Linked DNA regions of Anatilimnocola aggregata. The protein of the gene in region 2 binds, or shares a complex with, the protein of the main gene of each other region. Links are inferred from orthologs where the notes say so. Each region holds a gene or a part of one and is shown on either strand. Other genes may lie near its edges. The genes, in order: ETAA8_RS26225 and uvrB.

Evidence for each region.
Region 1: the proteins of uvrB (region 2) and ETAA8_RS26225 are in contact, whole or in part, in a crystal structure (PDB 7EGT), measured with the Thermus thermophilus proteins. The link is inferred for Anatilimnocola aggregata from one-to-one orthologs. Residues at the interface, in WP_096411307.1 of Thermus thermophilus: Glu23, Leu25, Arg26, Asp27, Gly28, Glu29, Arg30, Phe31, Arg55, Glu326, Asp327, Phe328, Glu379, Ser382, Gln383, His398, Gly400, Arg401; in WP_096412145.1 of Thermus thermophilus: His654, Arg656, Phe657, Gln666, Asp668, Glu669, Lys680, Arg681, Leu682, Ser683, Lys685, Tyr686, Ala687.

The regions. Positions count from the first base shown.
Region 1 is NZ_CP036274.1:6,959,384-6,962,733, forward strand. What follows is about bases 139-3,167. They hold ETAA8_RS26225 (ATP-dependent helicase), read left to right. Parts: upstream 139-482; coding sequence 483-2,852; downstream 2,853-3,167. Other genes in these bases: ETAA8_RS26220 (L-threonylcarbamoyladenylate synthase), read left to right, coding at 139-438; ETAA8_RS26230 (PQQ-binding-like beta-propeller repeat protein), read left to right, coding at 3,030-3,167. Outside these bases: more of ETAA8_RS26220, read left to right, coding at 1-138; more of ETAA8_RS26230, read left to right, coding at 3,168-3,350. UniProt on the Escherichia coli protein: A helicase with DNA-dependent ATPase activity. Unwinds DNA duplexes with 3'-5' polarity. Translocates on single-stranded DNA with 3'-5' polarity. Initiates unwinding more efficiently from a nicked substrate than double-stranded DNA.
Region 2 is NZ_CP036274.1:3,939,742-3,942,975, forward strand. Bases 199-3,111 are described here. They hold uvrB (excinuclease ABC subunit UvrB), read right to left. Parts: upstream 2,759-3,111; coding sequence 638-2,758; downstream 199-637. Other genes in these bases: ETAA8_RS14955 (hypothetical protein), read left to right, coding at 199-609. Also shown: more of ETAA8_RS14955, read left to right, coding at 166-198; ETAA8_RS14965 (bifunctional aminoglycoside phosphotransferase/ATP-binding protein), read left to right, coding at 3,225-3,234. UniProt on the Escherichia coli protein: The UvrABC repair system catalyzes the recognition and processing of DNA lesions. A damage recognition complex composed of 2 UvrA and 2 UvrB subunits scans DNA for abnormalities.

The DNA.
Region 1 (3,350 bases), 3.0 Mb from region 2 along the record:
CCTGAACCGGTATTGCTTCGGCCTGGTGCAATCACCGCCGAGCAAATCGCGGCTGTGCTGAATCAGCCGCTCGGTGATGCCGCAGCGAACGAAACGCGAACATCCGGTCGGTTGCAAAGCCATTACGCGCCGCGGGCAAAAGTGATCGTGGTCGAACCGCTAGCATTACCGGCCACCATCCGTGCTGCTGAGGCAGCGAAAGAGCGAGTAGCTGTCGTCTGCGACGAAGCGTATGTCCGCCCTGCCAACCTCAACCGGGCTCACTGGTTCAAATTGCCGGCGGATCCAGTTACCCGAGCGCAGCGACTATACATCGCCCTCCGTGCTGCCGACGATGCTGGCTACCCAACACTGATCGTCGTTCACGAACGCGATGCCGAAAATCGGGACGCTGCCATCTGGGATCGCTTGCAAAAAGCGGCTGCTCCACGCACTTGATCCGAGGCACTCGGCGGTGACGGTGAATTTGCTACGATAAAACCATGGATGGACAAAACAATCTGCCTCTCACGGACCTGTTTGCCTCGCTGACGGAAGCTCAGCGAACGGCAGTCGCGCACATCGATGGCCCCATGCTCACGCTCGCGGGACCGGGAAGCGGTAAAACCCGTGTCGTGACGCACCGCGTCGCCAACTTGGTTCGGCAGGGAATTCAGGCCCGCAATATCCTGGCACTTACCTTCACCAATAAAGCAGCCGACGAAATGCGGCAGCGATTGGCAGCGCTGGCTCCAGGTCAGCCGGTATGGATGGGGACTTTTCACCGCTTTTGTGTCCGCACGCTGCGGATTCATGCCCCGCTTGTGGGACTTAGCGAGAACTTCTCGATCTACGACATGGATGACAGCCGGAAACTGCTCAAACTCGTGCTGGCCGAAGAACGACTCGAATCGACCCACGCGTCGCCCGATTCCATCGCCCACGCAATTAGTGCAGCCAAGAACAACCTGGTCACGCCCGACAAATATCGCGAAACCGCCCTCTATGGCAGTACGTTGGGAAGTCTCGTCGAACGCGCTTATCCGGCCTATCAGCGGGCGCTGTTGCGGGCGAACGCCGTCGACTTCGACGACCTCCTGCAGCACGTGGCAGTCCTGCTGCGCGAGAACCCCGATGTGCGGAAACAGCAAGACGCCAAATACAAATACATTCTGGTCGACGAGTATCAGGATACGAATCTTGCGCAGTACGCGATCATCCGCGCCCTGTCGATCGACTATCCCAACTTGAGTGTGACCGGCGATCCCGATCAGTCGATTTATGGCTGGCGCGGGGCGAATGTGCGGAATATCCTCGAGTTTGAGAAGGACTTTCCGAACGTCAAAGTGGTGCGGCTCGAGCAGAACTATCGGAGTACGCAATCGATCCTGCGCGTGGCCGATGTGCTGATCGCACACAACAAGCGGCGGAAGAAAAAGCGGCTCTGGACCGAAAACCCCGAAGGGGAGGCCGTGCGATTGGTCTGTTATCCGACGCACACGGATGAAGCCGAACAAATTGCAAGTCAGATTGCGACCGCAGTGCGCCAGGGAAAATATCGGCCGCGGGATTTCGCGATCTTCTTCCGGACGAATGCGCTCTCGCGGCAGTTCGAACATGCCCTGCGCGAGCAAGTGCTCCCCTATCAGATCGTCAACGGACTTGAGTTCTATCAGCGAATGGAAATCAAGGACGTCATGGCCTACCTGCACCTGCTGAACAACCAACGCGACAACGTCGCGCTGCGCCGCGTCATCAATACACCCACCCGCGGCATTGGCAAAAGTACAATCACCAAACTGCAGGAGTACGCGTCTCATCGCGGGCTATCGATGCTCGATGCGGCGCGGCAAGCGGGGCTGATTGAAGGCCTGCCGAAAAAATCGGCCGTCGCCGTGGCAAAGTTCGTCGCCCTGATCGACAAGTTGAGCGAATCGCTCACTGCTGAGGTTGAGCAAATCGTCGGCATGGTGCTGAGCGAATCGGGCTATCGCGAAGTGCTGCAGAACTCCGAGAGCGAAGAAGATCAGGAACGGCTGGCCAACCTGGAAGAATTGCTGACTGCGGCCCGGCAATTCGACATGCATAATCCCCAAGGTGGCAAGCTCGAACATTTTCTCGAAGAGACCTCACTGGTCAGCGATACCGATGCCTGGAGTTCCGACACCGATCGTGTTTCGCTAATGACGATGCATGCGGCGAAGGGGCTGGAGTTTCCAGTCGTTTATATCGTGGCCTGCGAACAAGGTTTGTTGCCGCACGAACGAAGCCGCCACGACGAAGAAAAGCTGGAAGAAGAACGCCGCCTGCTATTCGTCGGCCTGACACGGGCGAGGCAGGAACTGCAACTCAGTTATGCACAGTACCGGATGTTCCGCGGCATTAACGCGCCGACCATTCCCAGTCACTTCTTGCAAGAATTGCCTCGCGACGAGATGCGGCTGCAAGAACCGAAAACCGGGCCACGCCGGCTCATCGATTTTGACTCCCAGCTGCCGGCGGACGATGACCATTTGGACGAAGGTCCTATCGAGCACGCAGCAGCTACCGAGCAGGATATTTCGTTTGAGCCCGAAGAGTTTTCTCAAATCGAACCGAGCGAGGCGCGCAAGAAACCGCAACTCGACAAGCGTTTTTCCCTGATGAGTGGAGCCGACCTGCTAACGCGACAGGCCGATACTGGCCCCCGTTTTCCGCCGAATGTCTTCAAGCACGGAATGAACGTATTGCATCCCGAACATGGCCTGGGAACGATCATCGCGCTGGGGGGCGAAGGCCCAAAACGGACTGCCACGGTGCAATTCGCCAGCGATAACCGCGAACGTCGGTTTTTCCTGATTCACGCGAAGCTGGAACCGGTCGAAATGGAATAGTAATCCACAGCCGGCGCTCTGGAATTTCGCGCACCGGCGTGCGACGATTGAATGATGACCGTCCGCTTCCCAACCTTCAAGAATTCCTCCCACCCGATTGGTCTTGATATGCCTTGCTCACCCCTGTTCAAGCAAATTGCTGTCTCATTCGTCTCCATTGTGTTAAGCGGATCATTCGTGGCACTAATCGCTGCGGAAGAGCAGTGGAATCAATATCGCGGACCAAATGCCGATGGCACTTCAGCTGCAACTGGTCTGCCGACGAAGTGGAGCGAAACTGAGAATGTGAAATGGCGTGCGCCGATTCGCGGGAAGGCGTGGTCGTCGCCCGTTGTTTGGAATCAACAGATCTGGTTGACCACGGCTCCAGCGGACGGAAAAGAACTCTTCGCGATCTGCTTGGATCGCGAAACTGGCAAAGTGTTGCACGATGTCAAAGTATTTGATGTCGCTTCCCCTCAGTATTGCCACGACCGCAATAGCTACGCCTCTTGCACT
Region 2 (3,234 bases):
GCCTCCCCCAAACTTCGCCCGAAGTATTTGCAAAGTCTATATCAGGCGTTGACTAGTCTGGTCACGTCGCACTGAGATTTTCCAACCACTTGGAAGTTGCCAGAAGGTAAGAAATTGCGGTTGAGCCGATAGCTTTGCTCAAAAAAACGACCGCCAGCTGCAATCATGCTCAACCCCTACGAATCGCCGCTGTATGCGCACCAAAGAGAAGACGTGCGCCTGAGTCCGAGCCGGAACGACGAACCGCCTCTATGGTGGATCCATCATTCCCGGACCCGAGCCACAGCCTTGCTGCTGTCTGCCAGTGGCGCTCTCGGGGCACCGATTGCCGCGATCTTCCCACTTCTTTGGCCAGGCTTTCTACTTTGGTTTGGCTGGTTGGGCATCGCTGCCGGTTCACGCACCATCGATCAGCCGCTGTTCTGGTTCTTCAGCTTTACTTGGCACGTGATTCAGTTGGTGGCGGCGGGCCTGTTTACCATCTTCTTCTGGGAGATCGCAAGGAATGACTGGGTTTGGCACTACTGGCTGGGCCATTCTCTCCTCGCGGTGGTTCTTTCCGCAGTTTTGGCCGCCAGGCGTAACTCACCGCAGGAAAACGGGCACTGAACAGCCGTAACCAACCGGCAGCGAATAACTAAACCCCCTTCTTCGGCCTCGGCACGCGCGAGCCCCCCTTGCCGCCGCGTCGTTTGCCGCGCGACTGTGGGCCCTCGATTTTGACGTCGCTCACTTTTTCGCCAATCGAGTCCTGCATCTGCGTGATTCGATCGCGCAAGACTGCGGCCCGCTCAAACTCCATCGCCTCGGCAGCTGCCATCATTTCGGCTTCGAGCTCGTTGAGATATTCCTGAGTCACGATTTCCGCTTCGTCGGTCCGACCGATCGCTTCGTTGGCCTTGCGATGGGCCGAAACGGCTTCTTCGATACCCTGCCGAATGTTCTTCTTCACCGTCTCGGGGGTGATGCCATGCTCCAGGTTATACGCTTCCTGAATCTCGCGCCGGCGACGCGTCTCGTCGATCGCCAGCCGCATCGATTCGGTCATCTTATCGGCATACAGAATGACCTTCGCATTCACGTTACGAGCTGCGCGGCCAATCGTTTGAATCAGGGACGTCTCGCTGCGGAGAAAGCCCTCCTTGTCCGCATCGAGAATCGCGACTAGCGAAACTTCGGGCAAGTCGAGACCTTCGCGGAGCAGATTCACACCCACCAGGCAATCGAAATGTCCCTGCCGCAGATCGCGAAGCAGTTCCACCCGCTCGAAGGCATCGAGTTCGCTGTGCAGCCACTTGCACGCTACCTTTTGCTCCACGAGATAGGCGGACAAGTCTTCTGCCAGGCGTTTCGTAAGCGCCGTGACCAGCACCCGCTCGCCGGCCGCTGCTCGCTCGCGAACCTGTTCGAGTAGATGGGGGACCTGCCCGCGGGCGGGCTGAATTTCGACAATCGGATCGAGCAGACCCGTCGGGCGAATGATTTGTTCGACCACTTCACCACCGGTCGCGTTCAGTTCGTAATCGTTGGGTGTGGCCGAAACGAACACGACCTGATTAATCTTTTGTTCCCATTCCTCAAACTTCATGGGCCGATTGTCGAGCGCGCTGGGCAAGCGAAAGCCGTGCTCGACCAAGGTCGATTTGCGCGCGCGGTCGCCGTTGTACATCGCCCGAATCTGGGGAATCGTCACGTGCGACTCGTCGATGATTAGCAGATAGTCCTTGGGAAAGAACTCATAGAGCGTGTCCGGTGTCGAACCCGGTGGCCGACCCGAGAGGGGCCGGCTGTAGTTCTCGATGCCCGGGCAATGTCCCACTTCCTGCAGCATTTCGAGATCGAACCGTGTTCGCGCGCTTAACCGTTGAGCTTCGAGCAGTTTTCCTTGCTCGCGCAACTGATTCAGCCGTTCGTCGAGTTCCAGCTTGATCGCATCGATAGCCGCTGCGATGCGATCTTCGGCCATCACAAAGTGCTTGGCCGGATAAATCACCAGCTGCGAGTGCTGCGAAATGGTCTCGCCACTGGTGGGATTAATGATCGACAGCTTCTCGACTTCGTCCCCCCAGAACTCAATGCGGTAGGCGTATTCCTCGTACGAAGGCCAGACTTCCACGCAATCGCCGCGGACACGAATCTTGCAGCGCTCGAACGAAATGTCGTTCCGGTCGTATTGAATATCGACCAGCTTCTTCAGCATCTCGTCCCGGTCGATCACCTGGCCGACTGTCAGCCCGACCATCATCGCCTTGTAATCCTGGGGCGAACCCAAGCCGTAAATGCACGACACGCTGGCGACGATAATCACGTCTTCGCGACTCACCAGCGAACTGGTAGTGGCCAGTCGCAACCGGTCGAGTTCCTGATTGATCGAAGCGTCTTTTTCGATGTAGATATCGCGCTGCGGAATGTACGCTTCGGGCTGATAGTAGTCGTAATAGCTGACGAAGTAATGAACGGCGTTGTTGGGAAAGAACTCTTTGAATTCGCCGTACAACTGCGCGGCCAGCGTCTTGTTATGCGAAATGACGAGTGTCGGCCGTTGAATATTCTCGATGACGTTCGCCATTGTGAACGTCTTGCCCGACCCCGTCACACCCATCAGGACTTGCGACCGCCTGCCTGCTTTCAAACCGTTCGTAAGTGCTTCGATGGCTGCCGGCTGATCGCCGGCGGGTTCATAAGGGCGATGAATGCGAAAACCCACGCTGGCCGAACCTTTCTGGAGAGGCAAACGCTGCCAAGATGCTTCTGACAACTCTCGTTCGTGGCCGCTTTCGCCTGGCAAGAGTGCGGTGCGCGCCATCACATAACATATCGCGAAATGGGTTGGCGCGGATAGGCGGGACCGCGAATGGATGAGCGCCAGAACCATGCGGAGCTGTCCTTCAGTGTGCCACAAGTTGAGGGGCTCGTTCCGCACGAGATACCCGGTTGGCGTTCTCCGCACGCGGCATCTGTGCGATTCCGCTCACCACTTTCTGCCCAGCGCGTGCTTGGCAGTCGCAAATGCGTTTTGTTGCGGGCGGGAATGCAAGCACAGACGATTCCTCGAGCTTGGCATCAAGGTTGCAAGCTGATTGGTCTCGCTCGCTGCCATCATTGCTTCCGGGGCCAGACAATGGGACGTTGTGGCGCGGGTCAGCAACGCTGTGGCATGGATTAGCGCGGAGGAAAATCCGGCGGCCATCGCAGCGGCGCAGGTTTCTCGTTGGGAGTGAGACATGAACAGTC